2 regions of the Pantoea sp. LMR881 genome follow, and region 1 is predicted to be linked to the other one. Evidence: predicted binding sites of a transcription regulator. Region 1 holds the regulator's gene; the other holds the start of a gene.
The links. Region 1 encodes LexA, which represses DNA repair genes until DNA is damaged. Its sites were predicted from a motif close to TNCTGTATGTACATACAGNA; they were not measured.
Positions count from the first base shown of each region.

Region 1 (12,529 bases):
ATGTTTATGACCGACATCATCTACATTCATCGGATGGATCAGTAGAAAGTCTGGGTTGTAGCGCAGGCGCAGACTCTCTGCATCTTCGAACAGATGAGAATCGGGATAGCTGTCATCAGAATAAAAATGGCCGTACTGAATAGGCAGTTCCGGCGCGTCGGTGTGGCGATCGCGCGCCGGAACAAACGGCGTCTGGTTATAGAGTTCACTCACCCAGTGGTAGGCTGCTGCGGCGGTTTTCAGCCCAGCCGCGCGCGCATAGTGAAAAATGCTGCGTTCACGACTCAGGCGATTCACGCCATTATGAATAATGCCGCTTCTGACGGGTGGAATACCGGTCAGAATGCACTCATACAGCGGGCGGGACAGAGAGGGTAATTCGCAGGTCAGGGCGTAATATTGTCCCTTGCCTTGCGCGCACTCAGCATGCAGATAGCCCATCGCATGTTGTGCAACCTGATTACTTAACCCATCCAGCACCACCAGGATCGTCTTCATGGCTTTCTCCTTGTCAGGGCTTACTGCTGCATATTGATGATGACGTTTTCCTGCCACAGGCGCGGCAGCATTTTGGATGACTTGTCCCAGGCCGCCTGGTCTTTGACTGGACGGGCATTTTTGTACTCAGACTGTGGCAGCAGCTTAGCCTGGACGTCAGCCGGTAAAGTCAGATGTTCAGCACGAATCGGGCGGGCATAGCCTTTTGCCAGGTTGATCTGACCAGCGTCAGAGAAAATGTATTCACGAGCCAGTTTTGCCGCGTTCGGATGTTTGGCGTATTTGTTGATAATGGTGGTGTAACCAGACGTCACCGAGCCGTCGGAAGGGATAACGATTTCATAGCGGCTTTTATCAATCTGGTCACGATAGTTCAGGCCGTTGAAGTCCCACACTACCGCCATTTGAATTTCGCCTTTCTCGATGTTAGCAATCACCGGATCGGTTACGCCAAGACGGCCTTGTTTGGCTAAATCAGCGAAGAAGTTCAGCGCCGGTTTCAGGTTCTTTTCATCGCCGCCTAATGCATAATTTGCTGCCAGCACGCCGTTGGCCGCCTGAGCTGCCACACCAACATCACCGATAGTAACCACATACTTACCTTTTTTCAGGTCAGCCCAACTGTGCGGGATATCTTTGACTTGTTGTTTATCTACAAGGAAAGCAATAGTGCCGGTATAAGCCAACATCCAGTTACCCTCCTGGTCCTTTGCCCATGCCGGGATCTGATCCCAGTGGGTTGGCTTATACGGTTGCGCCACGCCTTTTGCCACAGCAATTGGACCAAAAGCGGCACCCACATCACCGATATCTGCACTGGCGTTTTCTTTCTCTGCATCAAACTTCGCCAGTTCCTGCGCCGAAGACATGTCAGTATCACTGTGCTTTAAACCATACTTACTGCTGATATCGTTCCGGTATCTTTCCAGTTGGCCCAGCTGTCTGGCATGCCGACGCTGTTCACCTGGCCTTCGCTGCGCGCAGCTTTTTCCAGCGCGGCAAGATCATTATCGGCAGCCTGCGCAACAGGCAGGGCGAGAAATACAGCACTGGCTACTACAGAGGCGATAAACGCTTTCATCTCAGTTGCTCCCGGTGTAAGTTGAAATGCCTGACTGGTCTAGTCCAGCAAGAACCGAGCCAATGTAGCCTGAGCGGATGAAGGATTTATGACAGCTGCGCAGCAGGCAAGATGAAGCATGACAGTCAACACCGAATCAACGCAGGGCAGTCAGATCTGAACGCTGTCACCGAACTGTCATAGTGCGAAGTCGCACCAAAATGAGGCTACTGTTGTGGAGTCGATAGCACTCAAAACGGCTGATATGATCGCTGAAGCCTTACTGGCGAGGATCAATGCGGGCGAATTTAATTGCGGAAAATTGCCTGGCGAGCGGGCATTAAGTGAAGCTTTTTCCACCACGCGCATTACGTTACGCGAAGCGTTGGGCAAACTGGAAGCGCAGGGCGTTATTTACCGCGAACTGCGCCGTGGCTGGTTTATTGCTCCCCCACGCCTGATTTATAACCCATTACATCACAGCCATTTTCACGCTATGGCTGCCGAGCAGGGGCGTCAGGCCAGCACGGAAGTCATTTCGGCAGAGCAGGTTCTGGCGCAGAGCGACATTGCAGCAGCACTGATGCTGGCGGAGGGTGACACCGTTTATTGCATTCGTCGTTTGCGTCGTATTGATGGACGCGCCGTGTTGTACGTCGAGCATTACCTCAACCCACGTTTTTTCCCTGGCTTATTAGCAGAAGACCTGACGCGTTCACTGACCGATCTTTATGACCAGCGTTATGGCATTCGTTACGGTGGCGCACGATTCACCATCCTGCCAGGCCCGTTGCCAAACGTTGCTGCCCCCGCGCTTAACGTGGCTCCCGGCAGTCCTGGCTTGCGCATCACACGTATCAACCGCGACCAGCAAAAGCAGGTCATTGACTGCGACTGCGAGTACTGGCGTTACGATGCACTCTGTGTCGATGTTGAAGCCTGATAGTCATATTGTGATTTGCGTCACACTAACGCATGATAGCGCCAGCGATTAATCGTTTCCTTTGAGGCGTAACATGAGTGAAAAAAGCACCACAGGTCAACACATTGCATGCGTGTTGCAATGGGTTCTTAATGCAGGCCTGGTGATTCTGGCGATCATTTTAGTGGTGTTTCTCGGTAAAGAAACTATCCACTTAGCTAACGTCCTGCTTAACACCGGTGAGCAGGCATCGTCTTATCTGCTTGTTGAGGGAATAGTAATCTACTTCCTCTATTTTGAATTTATTGCCTTGATTGTTAAGTATTTTCAGTCTGGCTATCATTTTCCCCTGCGCTATTTTGTTTATATTGGCATCACGGCGATTATTCGACTGATTATTGTCGATCATAAAAATCCGTTCGATACATTGTGCTATTCCGCCGCCATCCTGCTGCTGGTGGTTACGCTGTGGCTGGCGAACAGCAACCGTTTAAAACGCGAATAATCTGTCACGCGGAGAGTGGTGTTCACACGCCGTCTCTGCGTTAAACTAGCGCCCTGCTAATTATTGGGAGTGGTGCTATGTCACAAGATGCGCTCAGCTTATTACGCGCGCTCAACTGGCTTTCACCTGAGCAACCGGGGCTTTCACCTGCGTTGCTGAACTGGTTGCTGGAAGAAGACTCAATGACACGACGTTTTGAGCAACACTGTCAGCAGGTTACCGTGCAACCGGTGCGTGAAGGCTTTATTAACGCAGACGAGTTAACGGATGAAAAAGCATTGCTGCCAGATGACGAACGTTTCTGGCTGCGCGAAATCATTCTGTTTGGCGACGATGAACCCTGGCTGGCGGGGCGCACGCTGGTGCCTGAAAGCACACTGAATGGCCCGGAAATCATGCTGCAGCAACTGGGTACACGCCCGCTTGGTCGTTATCTTTTTTCTTCTTCTACCTTAAGCCGTGACTTTATCGAACCGGGCAAAATCCATGATTTGTGGGGACGCCGCTCGCGTTTACGCTTGTCAGATAAACCGTTGCTGCTTACCGAGCTATTTTTACCGGCTTGCCCACTTTACCGCGACCTGGTTTAAGGAATTACGCTGTGCAGAAGACATTGCAGTTAAATAAATGGCAGGCCTACAGCCGCCTGATGCGTATCGATAAGCCGATCGGCACCTTACTGCTCATGTGGCCTACGCTATGGGCATTATGGCTGGCGAATATGGCTGTGCCGCCGGTGTCGGTGCTGGTGGTGTTTGTAGCCGGCGTCATTATTATGCGCGCCGCAGGCTGCGTGATTAATGATTATGCTGACCGTAAGGTTGATGGTCACGTTCAGCGCACACAAAATCGTCCGCTGCCCAGCGGCGCTGTGAGCGCGAAAGAGGCGAAAATGTTGTTTGTCGGGTTGGCACTGGTCGCCTTTGTGCTGGTACTGACCATGAATCTGATGACGATTTTGCTTTCTGTCGTCGGGCTGGCGCTGGCCTGGGTTTATCCTTTTATGAAGCGATACACCCATCTGCCGCAGGTCGTGTTAGGCGCAGCATTTGGCTGGGCGATCCCCATGGCATGGGCGGCAGTTAGTGAGTCCTTACCATTGGTTTGCTGGCTGGTGTTCATCGCGAACATCTGCTGGACGGTGGCTTATGACACGCAATACGCGATGGTTGATCGCGATGATGATGTGAAAATTGGTGTGAAATCAACGGCGATTCTGTTTGGCCGTTTTGACAAATTAATCATCGGCCTGTTGCAGTTAGCCACGTTAGCTTTGATGGTCACTGTCGGTTTGCTGCTGCAACTCAATGGGGCCTTTTACTGGTCGCTTCTGCTGGCGGCGGCGCTGTTTGTGCACCAGCAAAGACTGATCGCTCAGCGTGAACGCCAGCCCTGTTTTCAGGCCTTTCTGAATAACAATTATGTTGGGCTGGTGTTGTTCATCGGTGTCTTAATGAATACGCCGCCGTTTAGCCAAATGTTTTGAGCAGAGGGTTAACCGGCAATAAAAAAGGCGACCCCCGCTGGCAGGTCGCCTTTTTTGATCGCTAATGACATCAACTCACTGGTCTTTACTCGTGCGCAACCGCACTTTCAATGGTCAGACGAACGTCACTGGTCACCAGATCGGCCAGAATGAGCCATGTAGCATGGGTCTGTGTAACATCTGCATCACCGCGGTCACTGATATACCCTTCGTCACGCAACGTGAGCACCAAAGAAGTAAATACGGCTTTATCGAAAAACTCTGGCGCATTGATTCCATGCAAAACCGACAGACGCTGTGCCAGCGTGCGGCTCTCTTTTTCCAGCGTACCGCGGTTAATGGCCGGTTTGGCACTGAGAATCGAGAAGGTAATGGCATAACGCTGCAGCGTTTCGCGAATACCGGCTGCCAGCAACTGCAACGTGCGGTAACGGGCGGCAGTAAAGCGCAACTGACCATTTTCCAGAGTGATCAGTCCCTGGCGCGCCATCTCCTGACAGAAATCTGACAGCAATTGTGGCAGTTCCTCTCTCTCCCAACGCAGGAACAATTCACTCTTCAGCATGGGGTAAATCAAACTGACCTGGCGTAGCAACTCAGCTTCGCTCAGATTCGGATGCTGCTGAATTATCGCAGCGATGAGCGACGGCATGACCAACATATGGTGAATGTTGTTGCGGTAATAGGTCATCAACACCGCTTGTTCACGCGGCAGGATGATGATGTCGCCAATATTGTCCTTTTCGCTCTCAAATTTGTTCATGCCCATCGCATGATCAAGCAGCGATTCAGCCGAAAGTTCTGGCACGGTCGCGTTTGGTGAATAAGGCACGTTGCGAAGTAGCTGGGTATAGCATTCAAGCTGTTCGATTAACTGTTCACGCGTTAGCGAACGCTGGCGCGAGGCAAGCAGAGCAGTAACACACAGATTCATCGCATTGGCTGCACCTGCTTCGTTGATGCGGACCATTAAACGTGCGGCAATGTCGTTTACGGTTGGCGTCAACCAGCTTGGGCGCTGCGGCTCAATAGGGTCAATTGCGTCACGCCACTCCGGCACGCGCTTGTTAAGGTAATTCACCAGCGGCAGCGGTTCGCCAAAGTTAACGTAACCCTGACCCAGGTTGCGCAGCTTACGTAACCCGCGCACCATCTGCATAAAGCCTTCTTTCTCTTTTGCCGCGCCGCGCAATTCTTTAGCGTAAGTACCCACTTCCATCACGTGCTCGTAGCCAATATAAATCGGCACCAGAGTGATAGGGCGATTGCCACCGCGCAGCATCGCCTGTAGCGTCATTGCCAGCGTACCGGTTTTCGGATCCAGTAAGCGGCCTGTACGTGAGCGCCCACCTTCAACGAAGTACTCCACTGAATAGCCACGTGTAAATAACTCGCCTAAATATTCACGGAACACGGTTGAGTAGAGCTTATTACCCTTGAAGGTACGGCGGATAAAGAAGGCACCGAGACGACGGAAAATCGGTCCGGCTGGCCAGAAGTTGAGGTTGATCCCAGCCGCAATATGAGGCGGCACCAGACCCTGATGATATAAAACATAAGAGAGCAGCAAATAGTCCATGTGGCTACGGTGGCACGGCACATAGACAATTTCATGACCATCCTGCGCCAGCTGACGCACCCGCTCGCCGCCGTTGACATTGATGCCCTGATAAAGGCGACTCCACAGCCAACCCATGACGCGATCTGTCACCCGAATCGCTTCGTAAGAGAAGTTAGCGGCGATTTCTTCCATCATCTCAACCGCATTCTGCTGCGCTTTTTCATGAGAGATTTTTTTGCTGCGCGCCTCATCTTCTACTGCTTTTTCAATGGCTTTTGATTGCAATAGCTTGTTAAACAGATCCTGACGAGCGGGTAAGCGTGGACCAACCGCCGCGAGACGCTGCCGGGCAAAGTGAATACGCGCCACGCGCGCCAGTTTTTGCGCAATGGATTGATCTGTTCCGTGCTCGGTCGCCATTCGGCGTAGCGAAACCGTGGGCGAAAAACGCACAAAGCTGTCACGTCCGTGCCAGAGCACGGCGAAAAACTTTGCACGCCATTCAGCACACGCAAATGCGGCGTGGCTTCTCCCTGAACCTCACGCCCCGGCGCGCGACCAAACATCACCGTTACCGGCAACATTTGAATGTCGAGGTCGGGATTGTTGCGATGCAGATCAAGATAATCGTGAAAGATTTTCACTGACTCGACGCTGGGCACAAAATAGGGAAACACGCGCGGGCCATCGTGAATAAAAACGTGGCGTGGCAGCAGTACCCCGTCAATCTCCAGGGAGAAAGTGGGTCGGGAAGATCGTGTTTGATACACTGCGCACGTAAAGTCAGTAAGTCGGCCTTCGAATCGTAAGGCAGAACATACATAATGGGCCGGGTAGGATCCAGACCATGTTCAGAAACAGGATCGGCCGGAATGGCCTTACTTTTTACCAAAAACGAGAGTGGTAAATTGAGTAATTTGTAATAAAGTTTACGCCAACCTGACATAGACAACATGAAGCCTCTTGTTAGCAAAGCGCCGCAAGCATACCAGAAAGTGCAGCGAAGATCTGTGGTGGTGCCAAATGCACGCAGCCCAGACATTGACGTCATTCCGTTAAAAGGGTTCCCTCAACATGGCAAATAACGCCACCGGTCTTATCAGAATTGTGAAAGCAGCCGGTTATTCCTGGCAAGGCCTGCGCGCCGCCTGGCAACATGAGGCTGCATTTCGCCAGGAAGCTATCGTTGCGCTTGTTGCTATCGGCGTGGCTTGCTGGCTGGATATCGATATTATTTCGCGCATTTTAATGATTGGAACGGTGATGTTAGTCGTCATCGTTGAGATCCTAAACAGTGCTATTGAATCGGTTGTTGACCGTATTGGCCAGGAACGTCACCCGCTTGCTGGCCGGGCAAAAGATATGGGCTCAGCGGCGGTATTGCTAAGTATCTTACTGGCGGTTTTCGTCTGGATCGCGCTGCTTTGGACACATTTGCGATAAGCTTTCCAGAAAGTGCCAACCGGCTGATTAATACCTGACTTTTGGTTTCCATTTCGCCAATACCTGTATATACTCACAGCGACTGTATAAACAACCAGGGGCGGGATGAAAGCGTTAACCAGCAGGCAGCAGCAGGTCTATGATCTGATTCGCGACCACATTAATCAAACGGGCATGCCGCCTACACGTGCAGAAATCGCTGCGCAACTGGGTTTTCGTTCACCCAACGCTGCTGAAGAGCACTTAAAAGCCTTAGCGCGTAAAGGCGTCATTGAAATTGTTTCTGGCGCATCACGTGGCATCCGTCTGTTAATGGAAGAAGAGACGTCAGAAGGCATTCCACTGATTGGTCGCGTGGCCGCCGGTGAGCCGATGCTGGCGCAAGAACATATCGAAACTCATTACAAAGTCGATCCCGGCCTGTTTAAGCCTTCAGCGGATTTCCTGCTGCGCGTTAACGGTATGTCGATGAAGGATATCGGCATCATGGATGGCGATTTGTTAGCGGTACACAAAACGCAGGATGTGCGCAACGGACAAGTGGTTGTGGCGCGTATTGACGATGAAGTTACGGTGAAACGCTGGAAAAAACAGGGTGCCATTGTGCATCTGTTGCCAGAAAATAACGAATTTGAACCCATCGTGGTTGATACACGCGCTCAGTCTTTGACCATCGAAGGTTTAGCGGTTGGCGTGGTTCGTAACGGTGAGTGGCTGTAATCCTGCTATAGCTGCTTTTGTTCGCTGGTCCTGATGCTATTCTGTCTGCCCGAATTTAGCCGCTGCTGTCTCGCCTGTTGACGCAGCGGCGTTGAGCACGGATCTGCGAATGCCATTTTTGACTACAGCCGACAAAAATCTTTGGCGGCTAGCTCTGCCAATGATCCTTTCTAATATTACTGTCCCGTTACTGGGCCTGGTTGATACAGCCGTCATTGGTCATCTTAATAGCCCGGTCTATCTCGGCGGCGTAGCTATTGGCACCACTATCACCAGCTTCCTTTTTATGCTGTTGCTTTTCCTTCGGATGAGCACCACGGGGTTAACAGCACAGGCATTCGGCGCAAATGACAAAGCAGCCCTGGCACGTGCGCTGACCCAGCCATTAATCATGGCGCTGTTGGCCGGCATAATCTTTATCTTCCTGCGCGATCCGATCTCTCTGCTCGCGACTCATCTGATGGGCGGTGATCCAGACGTGCTGGAGCAGGCCGCGCTCTTTATTCATATTCGCTGGCTCAGTGCCCCCGCAACCCTGGCAAACCTGGTGATTTTAGGCTGGTTGCTTGGTGTGCAGTATGCACGCGCACCGGTGATTTTGCTGGTGGTCGGTAATACAGTGAATATTTTACTCGATCTCTGGCTGGTGCCTGGGTTGCACTGGGGCGTAGCGGGGGCTGCAACAGCCACGGCGCTGGCAGAATATGTCACGCTGGCAGTCGGTTTAGCGATGGTCTGGCGCGTTTTGAAGCTTCGCGGTATTGATATGAATGTCATCAGACAGAGCTGGCGTGGGGATATGGGCCGCCTGCTGCGGCTTAATCGCGACATTATGTTGCGTTCGCTCATGCTGCAATCATGCTTTGCTTCCCTGACTCTGCTTGGGGCACGGATCGGGCCGGAAGTGGTAGCAGTCAACGCCGTGTTGCTGATGTTTATTACCTTCACTGCCTATGCGCTTGATGGTTTCGCTTATGCTGTTGAGGCATTTGCGGGTGAAGCGCACGGTGCGAAAGATAGCAGCAAATTATTACGTGTCTGGCGAGCAGCCTGTCGACAGGCATTGCTGGTCGCAATTATCTTTTCGCTGATATATGCCATTTTCGGTACGCAAATCGTGTCACTGCTAACGTCCATTGGCGCGTTACAGCAGATGGCGGATCGTTATCTGTTCTGGCAAATCGTTATTCCGATAGTCGGTGTAGGGTGTTATCTGCTGGATGGCATGTTTATTGGCGCAACGCGCGGTCGCGAGATGCGCAACAGCATGGCGGTAGCGGCGCTGGGATATTTTCTCACGTTATTGACGGTGCCCTGGCTGGGCAATCATGGCTTATGGCTGGCGGTAGCGGTTTTCCTGGCGCTCCGCGGTGTGTCGTTAGGCTTTCTATGGCGTCGCCACTGGCAGAACAACACCTGGTTTATGGGCTGATCTTTTCTTAAAATCCCCGGAGGCTACGGATTATTCTGTATTGTCCCGGCAAATTCCAAAACCTCTACTATAATTAACTCTGAATGGCGCAAACGACAGGCGCTTTATATCGTTATTGTCTTGCAAGGCAAGATATATGATGAAATCTAAAGGACGTGGAGGTCTGCAATGAATCAAGACGAAGCGAGTGGTAACTGGAAGCAGTTCAAAGGAAAAATGAAAGAAAAATGGGGCAAGCTGACTGACGATGATATGCAGGTCATTGAAGGGAAACGCGATCAGCTTGTCGGTAAAATTCAGGAACGTTATGGCTACGCTAAGGATGAGGCGGAAAAAGAAGTCACAGACTGGGAAGGCCATAACAAAGACTACCGCTGGTAATTTAGTCAATTTATGGATGATGCTCCTACCCCGCCGGTACGCTCATGCTGGCTGGCACAAGGATGTGCCGACTAACTTCTCTTTCCCCGCTTTTTAGTTTCTGTCTCATGGTCATGTTCACAGCTTCCATGACGGTTACAGGCCTCAACTTCAACGCAGTTTTCACACAAACCGTGTGCTTCAATCACGCTATGGCGTAGCGCAAAACGCGCCTCACTCGCTAATAACCCAATAATGTTTTCAACACCTTCGGCATGTTTTTCAATGACTGCCGCACAGCGATCACACACCAGCATAACGGAAGTATGAGCAGGTGCTTCAAAGTGGTGGCACATCACGTAACTGTTATTCGACTCAACGCGGTGAATAAAGCCTTGTTCAAGCAAAAAGTCTAAGGCACGGTAAACAGTCGGCGGTTTAGCTTGCGGTTCATTAATGCGCAGCTGATCCAGTAAATCGTATGCGCTTATCGATCCTCGCTGTTCTGCCATCAAACGCAAAACTTCCGCACGCTGCGAAGTCAGACGAACACCGCGCTGCAGACACAGTTTTTCAGCCTGGGACATAATTTGCTCTGAGGTCATCGTCGACATGAAAATTCTCCGCTAGACAAGTGATGTTATTTTATCACAGCTAATTTTCCTCCGCAGAGGTTGCTGCTCAAGCACAATACGCTATTTACCCTGCGATCTGCCTTCCCGATCCTGCTGTCTGACGCTAATTAACCCTGGATTCAGATCCAGCGCGTTTAAAAATAAATAAAGATTTTTTCATTTTTTCCCTTTGCAACTCACTGAGTTAAGCACTAATGTTCAAAAGCATTTAAGCAATATTTGGCAGTAATTTGCTTTTTTAACGCTTTTTTGAACAATAAAAACGCTTTTGCGTTGTAAAAACATCCAATCCGTTGAATTAAGACACTGTTCCCTTTGAATTCGCAGCAATAACGCGTTAGCCCTCGTTCACAATAGTGCTAACAACCTATTCAGCCGTTAAATGTTTTAACGGCACTTTTCTCAGGTAATGGCAGGTAAATGGTGAAAAAATTCGTACAGCGTTCTGCGCTGATTTATCCCGCTGTTTTGAATGCGCTCCTTTTTTCTTCTTCTGCCATGGCGGCAGGTACATGGTATGACGCACGTAATGACGCGATGGGTGGCACCGGCGTCGCTTCCTCAACCTATGGTTCTGCTGTTCTGGCCAACCCGGCATTAATGACAAAAGCCAAACCAGAGGATAATGTCAGCATTATTTTCCCGTCCGCAGGTGTGCAAATCACCGATAAAGACAAGCTGGCTGATAAAGTGGATGACATCTCTGATACCGTTGATCGCTATCAGGATGTGATTGATAACCTGACATTCGCTGATTATTTACGGGGTTATCCTGAGCTACGTGCTGCCTCAGGCGATGTGGCAAATCAGCTGCAAGATTTAAAAGGCAATAAGGCGGACGCCAGTGCTGGCGTAGCGTTAGCCGTCACTATTCCGAACGAGAACTTGCCCTTTGCTTTTGTGACCAAAGCTTACGGTACGGTTCACGTGCAGGCGAATGTTGCCCAGAGTGATATTGATTACTTACAGGGCGTAGCAAACGGGACGGTTATTCCGGTACCTGGGGATCAAGACAATTTGCGATCCAACGCTAACGGCCTTGCTGCATTAATCACCGATTACGGTATTGCAGTGGCGCATGAATTTTCCATTGCCGGACAGCCTGTATCAGTTGGCGTCACACCTAAACTTCAAAAGACCTGGCTCTACAACTATACCGACACGCTCTACAACTACGACAAAAATGATATCAACAGTGGACGCTATCGCAGTTCCGATACCGGTTTTAACATTGATGCGGGATTAGCAACCACCTTTGCTGAAAACTGGACCCTGGGTTTGACCGGACAAAACCTGATATCACGCGATCTTGATACCAAAGAAGTGAATGGCTATCGCGATACCTATCAAATTCGTCCGCTGGTTACGACAGGTCTCTCCTGGGATAAAGGGCCGTTCACCGTCACGGGGGACATTGATTTAACCGAGACGAAACGCTTTAAATCAGAAGAGAGTAGTCAGTATGTCGCCGTAGGCGGAGAATACCGCGTTCTGGATTGGTTGCAGCTGCGTGCCGGTTATCGCGCCGATATGCGCGGCACGGATGAAAATGTCGCGACGGCCGGTTTTGGCCTTTCTCCTTTCAACAACGCCGTGCATGTTGATCTGGCCGGATCGGTGGGAGCTAACAACACCTGGGGTGCCATGATGCAACTCGGGTTTAACTTCTAAACCCACGACGTCACCTTTGACAGAGGCGCTTTAAAACGGGATGTCAAAAACAACACAAAAGCAAGGCAGCGTCAGGCGGCCTTGCTTTTTTACTCTGCCAAAAAACGTTATGGCCATCAGCGCAGCTGAAGCAGATTAAGCTGTTCCAGCCGCCAGTTTTAACGCTATCCCGCGCTCTGCCAGTAACGTCGGTTCAGGCACGCCATCCGCACTGGTCCTAACGGCCCATACGGTGT
Region 1 is NZ_JAPVOK010000002.1:2,003,113-2,015,641, reverse strand. It holds gene O3W44_RS11295 (alkaline phosphatase family protein) at 1-498, opposite strand, end outside; partial or broken gene O3W44_RS11290 (ABC transporter substrate-binding protein) at 519-1,579, opposite strand; gene O3W44_RS11285 (UTRA domain-containing protein) at 1,794-2,501, shown strand; gene psiE (phosphate-starvation-inducible protein PsiE) at 2,575-2,985, shown strand; gene ubiC (chorismate lyase) at 3,063-3,575, shown strand; gene ubiA (4-hydroxybenzoate octaprenyltransferase) at 3,587-4,471, shown strand; partial or broken gene plsB (glycerol-3-phosphate 1-O-acyltransferase PlsB) at 4,557-6,978, opposite strand; gene O3W44_RS11260 (diacylglycerol kinase) at 7,107-7,475, shown strand; gene lexA (transcriptional repressor LexA) at 7,581-8,195, shown strand; gene dinF (MATE family efflux transporter DinF) at 8,305-9,627, shown strand; gene O3W44_RS11245 (CsbD family protein) at 9,796-10,008, shown strand; gene zur (zinc uptake transcriptional repressor Zur) at 10,080-10,601, opposite strand; gene O3W44_RS11235 (conjugal transfer protein TraF) at 11,043-12,293, shown strand.

Region 2 (12,529 bases), 1.1 Mb from region 1:
TGCCGTTATCCGCCAGCGGTGCACGTAAATTATGACGACTCAACATCAGCACTTGCTGTAGCTGCATATCGCCATCAGCAGCCTGCGCCACCGTTCCGATTGGTAATGCAGCGAGCACCGACAATGCGCAAAGACTCAGTTTCTTGATCATTGTGCCTATTCCATTTATTCAGTAGAGAAACACTCAGGCTATCAACCGATTAGCTTATATCGAGCGAAGTGCTACATAGTGTAACTCAGCTCGCCGCAGAAAAGCGCCAGGTGTTTGCAAAAACAGTTAGTGGACTATAGCAGAGTTGCCAGCGGCTGTAGCAGAGGTGACAGCAGTTTGAAAAGCAACAGGATGTTTTTCAGATTCCCTGAAGGGAAAGGCAGAAACGAAACAGGCCAGCACTGCGTGCTGGCCTGTAGAATATGGCGGAGGAGGAGAGATTCGAACTCTCGGATGGTTTCCCATCGGCGGTTTTCAAGACCGCTGCCTTAAGCCGCTCGGCCACCCCTCCGTTTTGAAACTATTTACTGCAGAAAAACATGACGTGTCATGTTCCTGCCACTTCATTGCATTAAGCTGATGAAGTGGCGGAGGAGGAGAGATTCGAACTCTCGGATGGTTTCCCATCGGCGGTTTTCAAGACCGCTGCCTTAAGCCGCTCGGCCACCCCTCCGCAATGAGGCGCACTATAAACATCCCCTGAGAGATGTAAACCCCAGAACAATTCGTTCGCCTGAAAAACAGCCAAATAATTGTTATCTGTTGTCAAAATCACCACTTTGCTCAAACAATTAGCGCGTTTACGCGTAAAGAAGGGTAAAACGCCTTTTACCGCTTTGTTGCACTGCGTATTCTCAGCGCATATTTGGTGTTCTGCTTACAGGAGCGCAACAATGGAAAGAATAGTCTCGTCTTCATCGCAGCAGTCGCTGCTCAGCACGCACAGAGTATTGCGTAATACCTATTTCCTTTTGGGCATGACACTGGCTTTTTCTGCAGTGACCGCAACGGCCAGTACCCTTCTTGCCCTGCCCGCGCCAGGCTTAATATTAATGCTGGTGGGTTTTTATGGTCTGATGTTCCTGACGTATCGCCTGGCTAATAGCCCAATGGGTATTCTGGCGGCCTTCGCTTTCACCGGTTTTCTTGGCTACTGCCTCGGCCCTATTCTCAGTTCATTTCTGACTGCGGGTATGGGTGATGTTATTGCACTCGCTTTGGGCGGAACGGCTCTGGTTTTCTTTTGCTGCTCAGCTTATGTATTAACGACCCGCCGTGATATGTCTTTTCTTGGCGGCATGATGATGGCCGGCTTTGTGGTGCTGTTGGTCGCTGTGGTTGCCAATATTTTTCTGCAACTGCCTGCGCTGCACCTGGCGATTAGCGCCCTGTTTATTCTGTTTTCGGCAGGCGCCATTCTTTGGGAAACCAGCAACATCATTCATGGCGGTGAAACCAATTACATTCGCGCCACTGTGAGCCTGTATGTGTCGCTGTACAATATTTTTGTCAGCCTGTTGAGCCTGCTGGGTTTCGCCCGCAGCAACTAACCGACACCTCCGGTTCATGACAAAACCCCGCTTCGCGGGGTTTTGCTTTTTCTGCTGTGCAAATTTGATAAAATATGCCGTCATTTGTCGTGGGGAAATAACGTGAAATTTAACGGTAACGAAATTGCAGTCGATGCCGAAGGGTATTTAAAAGATCGCAACGACTGGAGTGAAGCACTGGCGGCACAGATTGCCGGGCAGGAAGGCATCGAAATGAGTGAAGCTCACTGGGAAGTAGTGCATTTTGTTCGTGCATTTTATCTGGAGTTTAACACCTCACCTGCGGTGCGAATGCTGGTCAAAGCCATGGCGCAGAAATATGGCGAAGAGAAAGGCAACAGCCGTTATCTGTTTCGTCTTTTTCCAGAAGGCCCGGCCAAACAGGCAACAAAAATTGCCGGTCTGCCAAAACCGGCGAAGTGTCTTTGATTAGCGTGTGGTGAATGACTGAGGAGGCTGTGTTAGCTGGTGCGGTTCCACTAACACTTTATCGACGTGTGCACTGCGTGGGCCGCCTGATTTTAACCAGTCAATTAACGCATCAACCTGTTGCGGTTCGCCATACGCTAAGACTTCTACACTGCCGTCAGCTAAATTTCGCGCGTAACCCGTTACGCCAAGTTTGTCAGCCTGTGACTGCGTACTGTAGCGAAATCCAACACCTTGTACCTGGCCGTGTACCCAGATTTTAAAACAGGTTGCTGACATTTTTCTCTCCTGCTGCTGTTCGTTGCATTTTCCTGTTATCCACCGGACAATGGCGCCTCATTTTTTCAGGTAAGCATAGCAAACTATGACAGTTCGATTGATTCTCGCCAGGGGACGTGAAAAATCCCTGCTCCGTCGCCATCCATGGGTATTTTCGGGTGCGGTCGCACGTATGGAAGGTAAAGCCCAGCTGGGTGAAACTATTGATGTCTGCGACAGCAATGGCAAATGGCTGGCTCGCGCCGCCTGGTCGCCCCAATCGCAGATTCGTGCCCGCGTCTGGAGCTGGCAACCCGATGAATCTATCGATATCGCCTTTTTTGTGCGCCGTTTCGAGCAGGCGCAGCAGTGGCGTAAATGGCTGGCCGAGCGTGACGGTCTCGACAGTTATCGCCTGATCGCCGGTGAGTCAGATGGTTTACCGGGTGTGACAATCGATCGCTTTGGCAATTTCCTCGTGCTTCAGTTACTTTCTGCCGGTGCCGAATATCAGCGTCCGGCGATCATTTCGGCGCTGCAGCACTGTTTCCCTGAATGTGCGATTTACGATCGTTCCGATGTGGCCGTACGTAAAAAAGAGGGGCTGGAACTGACGCAAGGTACCGTGACCGGCGAATTGCCACCGCCGCTTTTACCTGTTACCGAGCATGGTATGAAGTTGCTGGTGGATATTCAGGGCGGTCACAAAACGGGTTATTACCTTGATCAGCGTGACAGTCGTCTGGCGACACGTCGCTACGCCCAAGATGCGCGCGTACTGAACTGCTTCTCCTACACCGGTGGCTTCGCTGTTTCAGCCTTAATGGGGGGATGCCGTGAAGTGATCAGTGTGGATACTTCGCAAGATGCGCTTGATGTTGCCCGTCAAAACGTTGAGCTGAACGGTCTGGACGTTTCCCGCGCGCAATTTCAGCGCGATGATGTGTTTAAACTGCTGCGTCGCTATCGCGACAACGGTGAAAAATTCGATCTCATCGTTATGGACCCGCCTAAGTTCGTTGAAAACAAGAGCCAGTTGATGGGTGCCTGTCGCGGATATAAAGATATTAATATGCTGGCGATGCAGTTACTGAATCCGGGAGGCATTTTAATGACTTTCTCCTGCTCCGGTTTGATGGCAACTGACCTGTTTCAGAAAATCATTGCTGACGCGTCGGTCGACGCCGGGCGCGAAGTGCAGTTCATTGAGCAGTTCCGTCAGGCCGCCGATCATCCCGTTATTGCCAGCTATCCAGAAGGTCTTTACTTAAAAGGTTTTGCTTGTCGCGTAATGTGACTTGAAAAACGTGTCCGTGACGCCATATTGATCACAGGGCAAGTTTTTTGGGAGGTCACAATGATTGCCAGTAAATTTGGAATTGGACAGCAGGTTCGTCATCGCCTTTCTGGCGTATTAGGGGTTGTCGTTGATGTCGATCCCGAATACTCGTTAGATGAGCCAAAGCTGGAAGAAGTCGGTGCGACAGAGACATTGCGCAGCGCACCGTGGTATCACGTAGTCATGGAAGATGAACATGGCGCTCAGGTACATACCTATGTCGCTGAAATTCAGCTTTCCGGTGAAACCACGCATGAGCATCCGGAACATCCTTCCCTGGATGAACTCGCTGCTTCGGTGCGTAAGCAGTTGCAATCACCGCATTTACGTCATTAATTCAGGGCGGCAGCAGACGATGCCGCCTTGCTTATCTGTTTTTAGCGGCAATGCCCAGACGCGGAATTTCTATTTTTGGACAGCGATCCATAATCACCGTCATCCCCGCATCCTGTGCCAGTACCGCAGCCTGTTCGTTAATCACGCCTAATTGTAGCCACAGCGTATCCGCACCAATCGCTATGGCTTCCTGCGCAACACCCCATGCTGCTTCAGAATGGCGAAATACATCGACCATATCGACTTTACCCGGAATCTCCGCCAGGCTGCCGTAAGCGGTTTGACCTAACAATGTTTTCCCCGCCAGTTTTGGACTGACCGGAATAACGTCGTAGCCTTGATTGAGCAGATACTGCATTACGCCATAGCTTGGACGCTCAGGGCGATCACTGGCACCTACCAGCGCAATACGTTGGGTACGAGCCAGCACGTCACGGATCGTTTGATCATTCATTTTTATCTCCTTTGGCAACAGGTTGATTGTAGTGTGTGCATTTCTGACCCGGATCAATTGAGGCAGAATTTATTGGCTCGCTGCACGAATAAATATGTTCAAATGTAAATTTACTGCCATAATGTAAGAATTTGCTACATCCATCCCTTGCGCCCTTCCGGAGTTGAAATGAAGCTGTTGCTGGCTGTCACGGGGTTAATTACTCTCCTCGTCACGGCGTCGTGTTCTGCCATTACTTTAAAGCTCGATCCACAAATCGATCTTTTGGTGTTGGATGGCCGGAAAATTTCCGGTTCTTTGCTCAAAGGCGCCGATAGCTTAGAACTTGACCGTGGCCAGCATCAATTCCTGTTTCGTGTTGAGCAGTTACGCGATGACCGTAAAGACACATCGTTGCGCTATCAGTCGGTGCCGATGATTGTCACGTTTCATGCTGAAGCCAAAACTATCGCTATTCGCCTGCCTGCGCTGGTTAACAAACACGATCGTCACCGTTTTGATCGTACCCTGAATTTTCAGTTGGTGGATGAGCACGGCAAAGAAATTTCCAGTATTCGCGATCGCCTGCCCGCGAATTCAGACAGCGATGTGGAAAATGCGATGCTGATTTATAACCGTGACGATAAAATTGCCTCAGTACCGCAGTTCGCACAAACAACCGCGACTGCCCCAGCAGCACAACTCACGGCCGATCTCGCCTGGGCCGATCAGCCTGAAATGCCTACTATCAAACGCTGGTTTCAGCGTTTCGATGAAGCCACACGCCAGCAATTTCTCAATCTGGTCAAAATGTTACGTACAAGTTGATAGACAGGAAAGGCAAGAGGTAAACTCGTGCAACCGATTACTGCGCGTGTGACATCATCTGGAAGCCCTATGGAACAAACTGTTCGTACTCTTGGCGTAAAAAAACATATCGCACTGGTTGCCCATGACCACTGTAAAATCACGCTTCTTGAATGGGTTAAGCAAAATCAGCCAGCCCTGGAGCCCCATGAGCTTTACGCGACAGGCACCACGGGCAATCTTATTAACCGTCATACCGGGCTTAATGTGAATGCCATGCTCAGCGGCCCAATGGGCGGCGATCAGCAAGTCGGTGCGATGATTGCTGAAGGAAAAATCGATGCGTTGATATTCTTTTGGGATCCGCTAAATGCTGTGCCGCATGACCCGGACGTTAAGGCCCTGCTACGTCTCGCAACCGTGTGGAATATTCCTGTGGCGACGAATCGGTCAACAGCTGACTTTATTATTCAGTCACCGCTCTTTGCTCAGGCAATGGATATTCAAATCCCTGATTATCAGCGTTACTTAGCGGATCGCCTGAAGTAACTCAGGCTTTACGTAAAACCGGCACGCCGAGTTCACGAAAGTGATCAACAAACACAGAAGGCTGCATTTTGTCATATATCAAAAACACCTGCTGACGCGCCCGCGTCAGCGCCACGTAAGCCAGCCGACGCTCTTCTGCATCGGGAAACGCTTCCGGTTGCGGCAGCAGGCCCTGTTCCATAATCGACTCGCGCGCTTCAGCCGGAAACCCCTCTTTGCCTTGCTGCAGGCCTAACAAAATAACGTAATCTGCCTGCTGTCCTTTGCTGGCGTGAATCGTCATAAAGTCGAGTTTGAGCTTCGGCCATTTAGTTTTAGCCTTTTCAGTGATATCGGGGCGCAGATGGTGATAACGCGCCAGTAGCAGCACACGCTCGTCTGGTTTGGCATAGCCGCTTAATTTATTCAGCAGCGGCTCAAGTTGATCTTCAGGTAGTAATGCAATCGATTTTTTATTGCCTTTGCTCAGGCTGTTGAGAGGTTTACGCAACTGATGCGGATTTTGCTGAACGAAGCGGTTAGCAATATCGCCAATGCGTTCGTTAAAGCGATAGGTGGTATCCAGAAAACAGCGATCGCCCTCGCCAAAATAGTGATGAAATGCGGTGGTCAGACTCATTTCAGCACCGCTAAAACGGTAAATGGCCTGCCAGTCATCTCCCACAGCAAACAGCGTAGTGCGTTTATTCTGTTGCCGCAGCGCGGTCAGCAAGGCGGCACGCTGTGGAGAAATATCCTGAAACTCGTCCACCAGAATATGTTTCCACGGGCTAATGAAGCGGCCTTTTTCCAGAATAGCGATAGCCTGGTGAATCAGACCAGAGAAATCTACCGCGCCCTCTTCTTTCAACGCGCTTTTCCAGGCTTTAAGTAGCGGAGCCATTAATTTCACACGTTTACTAAACAGATCGCGTGCGGCTTCAGGCACGTCAGCAATCATCGCAGCCTGCGCGCCACCGTGCATTCTCATCAGTCCGAGCCAGCGATCCAGTCGTGAAGCCAGCCGTTTTGCCAGCCGGTCATCTTGCCAGAATGCCCCTTCTGGCACCTCCCATTCCAGTTCATCGCGCAGCCATTGCCGCCAGCCATTAGCGTGCGCTTTTTTCTCATCGCACTGTTGCCGCCAGTGCGTTAGCAATAGTTTCTGTCGCGCATCAACATCACTTTCTAATTTACTGACGATCGGCTGTTTATTACTGCCTTCACGAATAATATGCAGGGCTAAAGCGTGGAATGTGCGTGACTGAATGTCGCTGACGTCAAGGCGAGACTGAATGCGCTCATTCATCTCTTCTGCCGCCTGGCGACCAAACGCTAGCAATAAAATTTGATCGGGCGTCGCGAGTTTACGCTGTAACAACCATCCTGTCCGCGCCACCAGCACTGACGTTTTACCGCTTCCTGCCCCTGCCAGCACCAGCAATGCATCTTCACCATTGACCACGGCTTCGCACTGCGCAGGATTGAGTGGCGAAGTTTCAACAGTGGAAAAGAAATCGTGGTAACGATCGCGTATCTTCGCGGTCCAGTCGCGATTGCGCTGTGCCAGGGCCGCCTCACCCTGTTCCAGCCAATGCTGACAGAACGCGGCATCTTCACGCAGATTTTCAAATTCATTCAGGCGTGACAGTGGCAGCGGCAACGCATCAAACTGCTTGAGGATTTTCTCTTTTAAGTCACCTGATTCACTGCGTTTCAGCCAGCGATCTTGCTCGCTGAAACCCTCAATATCCAGACGCAGCGCATGAAGTACTTCATGGCACACGTCGCTCATTTCGAGGCTCCAGCGTTGCCACGACTGCATAAGATAGTGATGAAAACGTTGCGTTTCCTGCCATTCAGTGCCGTGCAGGCGCACCACTTTATCGTCTGCCAGCAGGAATTCCAGTTCGCCCCAAACCAGGCCTCGTTTACAGGTGATATTTAGCAATTGATTGAAGGGGATCAGATATTCATGCTTATCACCGCTAACGTCAACGCCAGCGGGTAACAGGCGAACCCGATTATAAGGATGTTGAGCAAGCCGCTTGCCCATGGAGGTTGCTTTCAGTTCCACGTCCACACCAACGACTAAATAAAAGATTAAGCGAAGTCTACCTGTCAGACTCTTAACGCTCCAGCCCTAAAACAGGCTAAACTTGGCGACACATCTAGCAGAATGCAAAAGGAAAAGCTGAGTATGCGCACCGTTTTAAATATTCTTAACTTTGTCCTCGGGGGTTTTATCACCACGCTGAGCTGGCTTTTTGCTACGCTGGTGACCATCGTCCTGATTTTTACTCTTCCTCTGACCCGCTCCTGTTGGGAGATCACTAAACTTTCGCTGGTGCCATTCGGTAATGAAGCGGTGCATGTTGATGTGCTGCGTCCGGACAGCAAAAGCCACATCCTGAATGCCGGGGGCACTTTTTTAAACATTTTCTGGCTGGTTTTCTTTGGCTGGTGGTTGTGCGTGGCGCATATTTCAGCCGGCATCGTTCAGTGCCTGACGATTATTGGCATTCCTGTTGGCATCGCTAATTTTAAAATAGCCGCGATCGCGCTATGGCCTGTCGGTCGTCGTGTTGTTTCGGTTGAAGAGGCGCGTGCAGCACGCGAAGCCAATGCCCGTCGGCGCTATTAATATGATGTCGAAAACGCTGCCCGGTTGGCGGCAATATTTGTTTAACAGCAGCTGGCGCTATCTGCTTCGTATTTTCTTTGCGTTGGCCGGGTGCGCTGCGGTGCCGTGGTGGCTGCATCAAATTGAGTGGACAATACCGCTTACGCTGGGCGTGGTAGCCGCCGCGCTGGCTGACTTAGACGATCGCCTTACGGGTCGCCTGAGAAACCTCCTGATTACCCTGCTCTGTTTCTGTATCGCATCGGTTTCCGTCGAATTACTGTTTCCCCATCCCGCCGCGTTTATTGTTGGCCTGGCGCTCTCCAGTTGGGGGTTCATCCTGCTGGGCGCGCTGGGACAGCGTTACGCTACCATCGCCTTTGGTGCCCTGTTAATTGCTGTCTATACCATGCTGGGCATTGAGCTTTTCCTCCAGTGGTATCTACAGCCGATGCTGCTATTGACCGGTGCGCTCTGGTATAACCTGCTGACGCTACTGGGCCATTTGATTTTTCCGGTGCGCCCGGTGCAGGAACAGCTTGCTGGCAGCTTTTCCCAGCTTGCCCGTTATCTGGAGGCGAAAGCTAACCTGTTTGATCCTGACGTCAGTGAGCAAAATGATGCCACGTTGATTAATACCGCCATGGTGAACAGCCAGTTGGTCGCCCAGCTTAATCTGACCAAAACCACCTTACAAAGTCGTTTGCGCGGCGATCGCGGTTCGCGCGGCACACGACGAAGCCTGCATTACTATTTCGTGGCGCAGGATATTCATGAACGCGCCAGCTCTTCGCATCTGCAATATCATTTACTGCGTGATGACTGGCGTTACAATGAGATTTTATTTCGCTTCCAACGCTTGCTTAATATGCAGGCCCAGGCGTGTCGCCAGTTAGCTCAATGCATTTTATTACGTGAGCGGTGGGAGCATGACAGTCGCTTCGAAGGTGCTTTTGAGCGCCTGCAAAAAGCGATTGAAAGGCTGGAACAGCGCGAACCGGAAGCGGCGCACATTCGGGCCTTGCACTGGCTGTTGCGCAATTTACGCGCTATTGATGCGCAGCTCGCGTCGATTGAATCTGAACAGGCGTTATCGGGCGACGATCCCCAGCACAGCGATAATTTGCTTTCTCGTGAGGGATTGAGTGGCTGGAGCGATATCCGGCTACGCTTTAGCCGTCATTTATCCCCTGCTTCTGCTCTGTTTCGCCACGCCGTGCGTGTATCCGTCGTGCTCTGTATCGGCTATGGATTTATACAAATTACCGGCGTTGAGCGCGGTTACTGGATCCTGCTTACCAGTCTGTTTGTTTGCCAGCCAAACTACAATGCCACACAGCGGCGTCTGGCATTGCGTATTGCCGGGACGCTGGCGGGTGTTGCGATTGGTTTACCTGTTTTGTGGCTGGTGCCGTCCGTTGAAGGCCAGTTGATACTGATTGTATTGAGCGGTGTCCTGTTTTTCGCATTCCGCCAGGTGCAATACGCTCAGGCGACGCTTTTCATTACCTTGCTGGTGTTGCTGTGTTTCAACCTGCTGGGCGAAGGATTTGAGGTAGCGTTACCGCGCGTTGTGGATACGCTTTTAGGCTGCGCACTGGCATGGTTTGCTGTGGCTTTTATCTGGCCAGACTGGCGCTTCCGTCAGCTGCCTGCGGTCGCTAAACGAACTCTGAACGCCAATTGCCGCTATCTTGACGCCATTCTGGAACAATATCATCAGGGTAAAGATAACCGGCTGGCTTACCGTATTGCCCGGCGCGATGCCCATAATGCTGATGCGGAACTGGCTTCCGTGGTATCGAATATGAGCAGCGAGACGCGAACGCGTCAGGGGCTGCGGGATTCGGCTTTTCAGTTGCTCTGCCTGAATCACTCATTTCTGAGTTATATCTCGGCGCTCGGCGCACATCGTGACAAGATTATCGAATCAGACCTTCTGACGTTACTGGATGACACCGTTTGCTTTGTTGAAGATATTTTGCAGACAGAGACCGTGAGTGAATCTCAAGCCGAAGCGATGCGTGCTTCGCTCGCGCAACGTATCAGTGAACTGGCTGCAGATGCTGATACGCGCGCGCCGCTGGTGTTGCAACAACTGGGGTTGCTGGTTGCGCTGTTACCCGATATTGCGCGCCTGTGCCGCACGCTGGAAAAAGTTAACGACCCGAACCTTCCCGCTGAAAGGCCTGCTTAACGGTTGCGTTATACCAGTCACTCAACTCCGCCTTTACCGCATGCGGTAAGGCGGCCTGATGATGGCCTGATATCGCACCCTGCAGCGCCAGCAAGGTTTTAAAACCGACATGCTGGTTTATCGCTTTAAGTTTAAGCCAGCTCTTCTTGGCTCCTATCTCACAGAGATGTTTAACCGTACAAATTCCTGCTTCGCGCAGCATCATCTCAATACGCAGGCTGAGATTAGGAAGATCCTTTAATCGCAGTGCGTTATGTCTGGCTTTTAATTCAACCTGCGCCGCCTGCAGCGAGGCCGCCGACAGCGTAAGGAGATGTTCGGGGTTACGCCACAGCGCCTCGTCCACTTTGAAATAATTAAGGCTGACGGGGATGCCGCGCTTGCGAAAAACCAATGTTTCTAACGGTCGTTCAGCAACATATTCACGCAGAGCTTCGCAGGCTCGCAGGTAGAGTCCCTCTTCATTAACTAAAGCAAAAACGACCTGTTCAACCGCTAAGGCATATCCGCCAAACTGGGTACGAGACTCAATTTTCCCTAACGGTGCCAGTTGTACTCGGGACCGTTCAACAACCTGATGATGTTTCTTCACTGGACCACCTCCTTGTACGAGAAATTTCTTAAAAGCTAACATATTCAGCCAGTTAAAAGATAAGAAAAAGCCGTAACAGGTTCAATTAATAAATGCAGGAAGGGCTGAGTTTGTCTCTGTTTTGCGGGATGTTTTCAGAAATTTGGGTTGATCTTTATCCACGATGACATTACTGTATATTCATACAGTCACTGCTGAGTAAGTCACTTATGCGAACACAACATACCAACAATACACGCTATGCTCATCATTATGCGTCTGCGTCCAGGCCAGCGCAAAATAGCGGCTGGATAACTGAATTACGCTATAGCGAGCAGCCGGGTATGATGCAGATGTTGTTGTTGCCATTGCTGCAGCAATTGAGCCAACAGTCGCGCTGGCAGTTATGGTTAACCCCTGCACATAAGCTCAACCGAGCCTGGCTGCAACAGTCAGGGCTGCCGCTTGAGAAGAGTATGCATATTGCTGATTCTGATCGCTTTACTGCGGTTGAAAAGATGATTAAAGCATTGCGCAGCGGTAATTACAGCGTGGTTGTCGCATGGATTCCGTATGAACTGGGAGAAGAAGAGCGACGCGAATTAGAACGAGCAGCCACTGAAGGTGAAGCCCTGGGGCTGATTTTACGTTCAGGCACGCCCTCAGAATCGCCACTTCGACCACGAAATTCGAGAAAAATTCAGTCTGATTTGTTTCATTAAGTAAAAATGGGAATTTTCTCAGGTTAAATATCTTACCGGATATCGCTAAGCCACTGATTCTGCTCCGTCCAGTATTGACAATGGCTTAGCCGCTTTTTGCCCTTTTCCTCCCTGGCAAGAATGCCATGTTAATCGTTAGAATTTATGTATAAAACGCTGTTTATTTACAGTGGCGCCTCACATCATACTTGTAAGTTTCCAATCTCGTTGTAGACTTTATCTCGCCAGGGTGCTCAATAACCTCCGTTTTTTTCGGTAGAGTCATAAGCGAGCGTTTTACCCGGCGAAGGATTAAACCAAGAGCAACTTTTTTGCTCATTGCCTATTTGGATGATAACGAGGCGCAAAAATGAAAAAGACAGCTATCGCAATTGCAGTGGCACTGGCTGGCTTCGCTACCGTAGCGCAGGCCGCACCGAAAGATGACACCTGGTACACCGGTGCCAAACTGGGCTGGTCTCAGTATCACGATACTGGTTACTACGGTAACAACTACGTGAACAATGACGGTCCAACTCACGAAAGCCAATTGGGTGCGGGTGCATTCCTGGGTTACCAGGCAAACCCATACCTGGGCTTCGAGCTGGGCTATGACTGGCTTGGTCGCATGCCTAACAAAGGCAACGTAACCAACGGCGCATTCAAAGCACAAGGCATTCAGCTGGCTGCTAAACTGAGCTACCCAATCGCTGACGATCTGGACGTGTACACCCGTCTGGGCGGTATGGTATGGCGCGCTGACTC
Region 2 is NZ_JAPVOK010000002.1:940,423-952,951, forward strand. It holds gene agp (bifunctional glucose-1-phosphatase/inositol phosphatase) at 1-151, opposite strand, end outside; tRNA gene O3W44_RS06310 (tRNA-Ser) at 416-503, opposite strand; tRNA gene O3W44_RS06315 (tRNA-Ser) at 578-665, opposite strand; gene yccA (FtsH protease modulator YccA) at 886-1,542, shown strand; gene tusE (sulfurtransferase TusE) at 1,645-1,971, shown strand; gene yccX (acylphosphatase) at 1,972-2,250, opposite strand; gene rlmI (23S rRNA (cytosine(1962)-C(5))-methyltransferase RlmI) at 2,336-3,526, shown strand; gene hspQ (heat shock protein HspQ) at 3,587-3,904, shown strand; gene O3W44_RS06345 (CoA-binding protein) at 3,936-4,358, opposite strand; gene O3W44_RS06350 (YccT family protein) at 4,527-5,165, shown strand; gene mgsA (methylglyoxal synthase) at 5,235-5,693, shown strand; gene helD (DNA helicase IV) at 5,695-7,749, opposite strand; gene O3W44_RS06365 (YccF domain-containing protein) at 7,873-8,316, shown strand; gene yccS (YccS family putative transporter) at 8,318-10,492, shown strand; gene O3W44_RS06375 (TfoX/Sxy family DNA transformation protein) at 10,455-11,084, opposite strand; gene sulA (SOS-induced cell division inhibitor SulA) at 11,294-11,785, shown strand; gene ompA (porin OmpA) at 12,135-12,529, shown strand, end outside.
Region 2: a site for LexA is predicted at 11,255-11,274, ahead of sulA (SOS-induced cell division inhibitor SulA). Genes of this name have one in related genera too.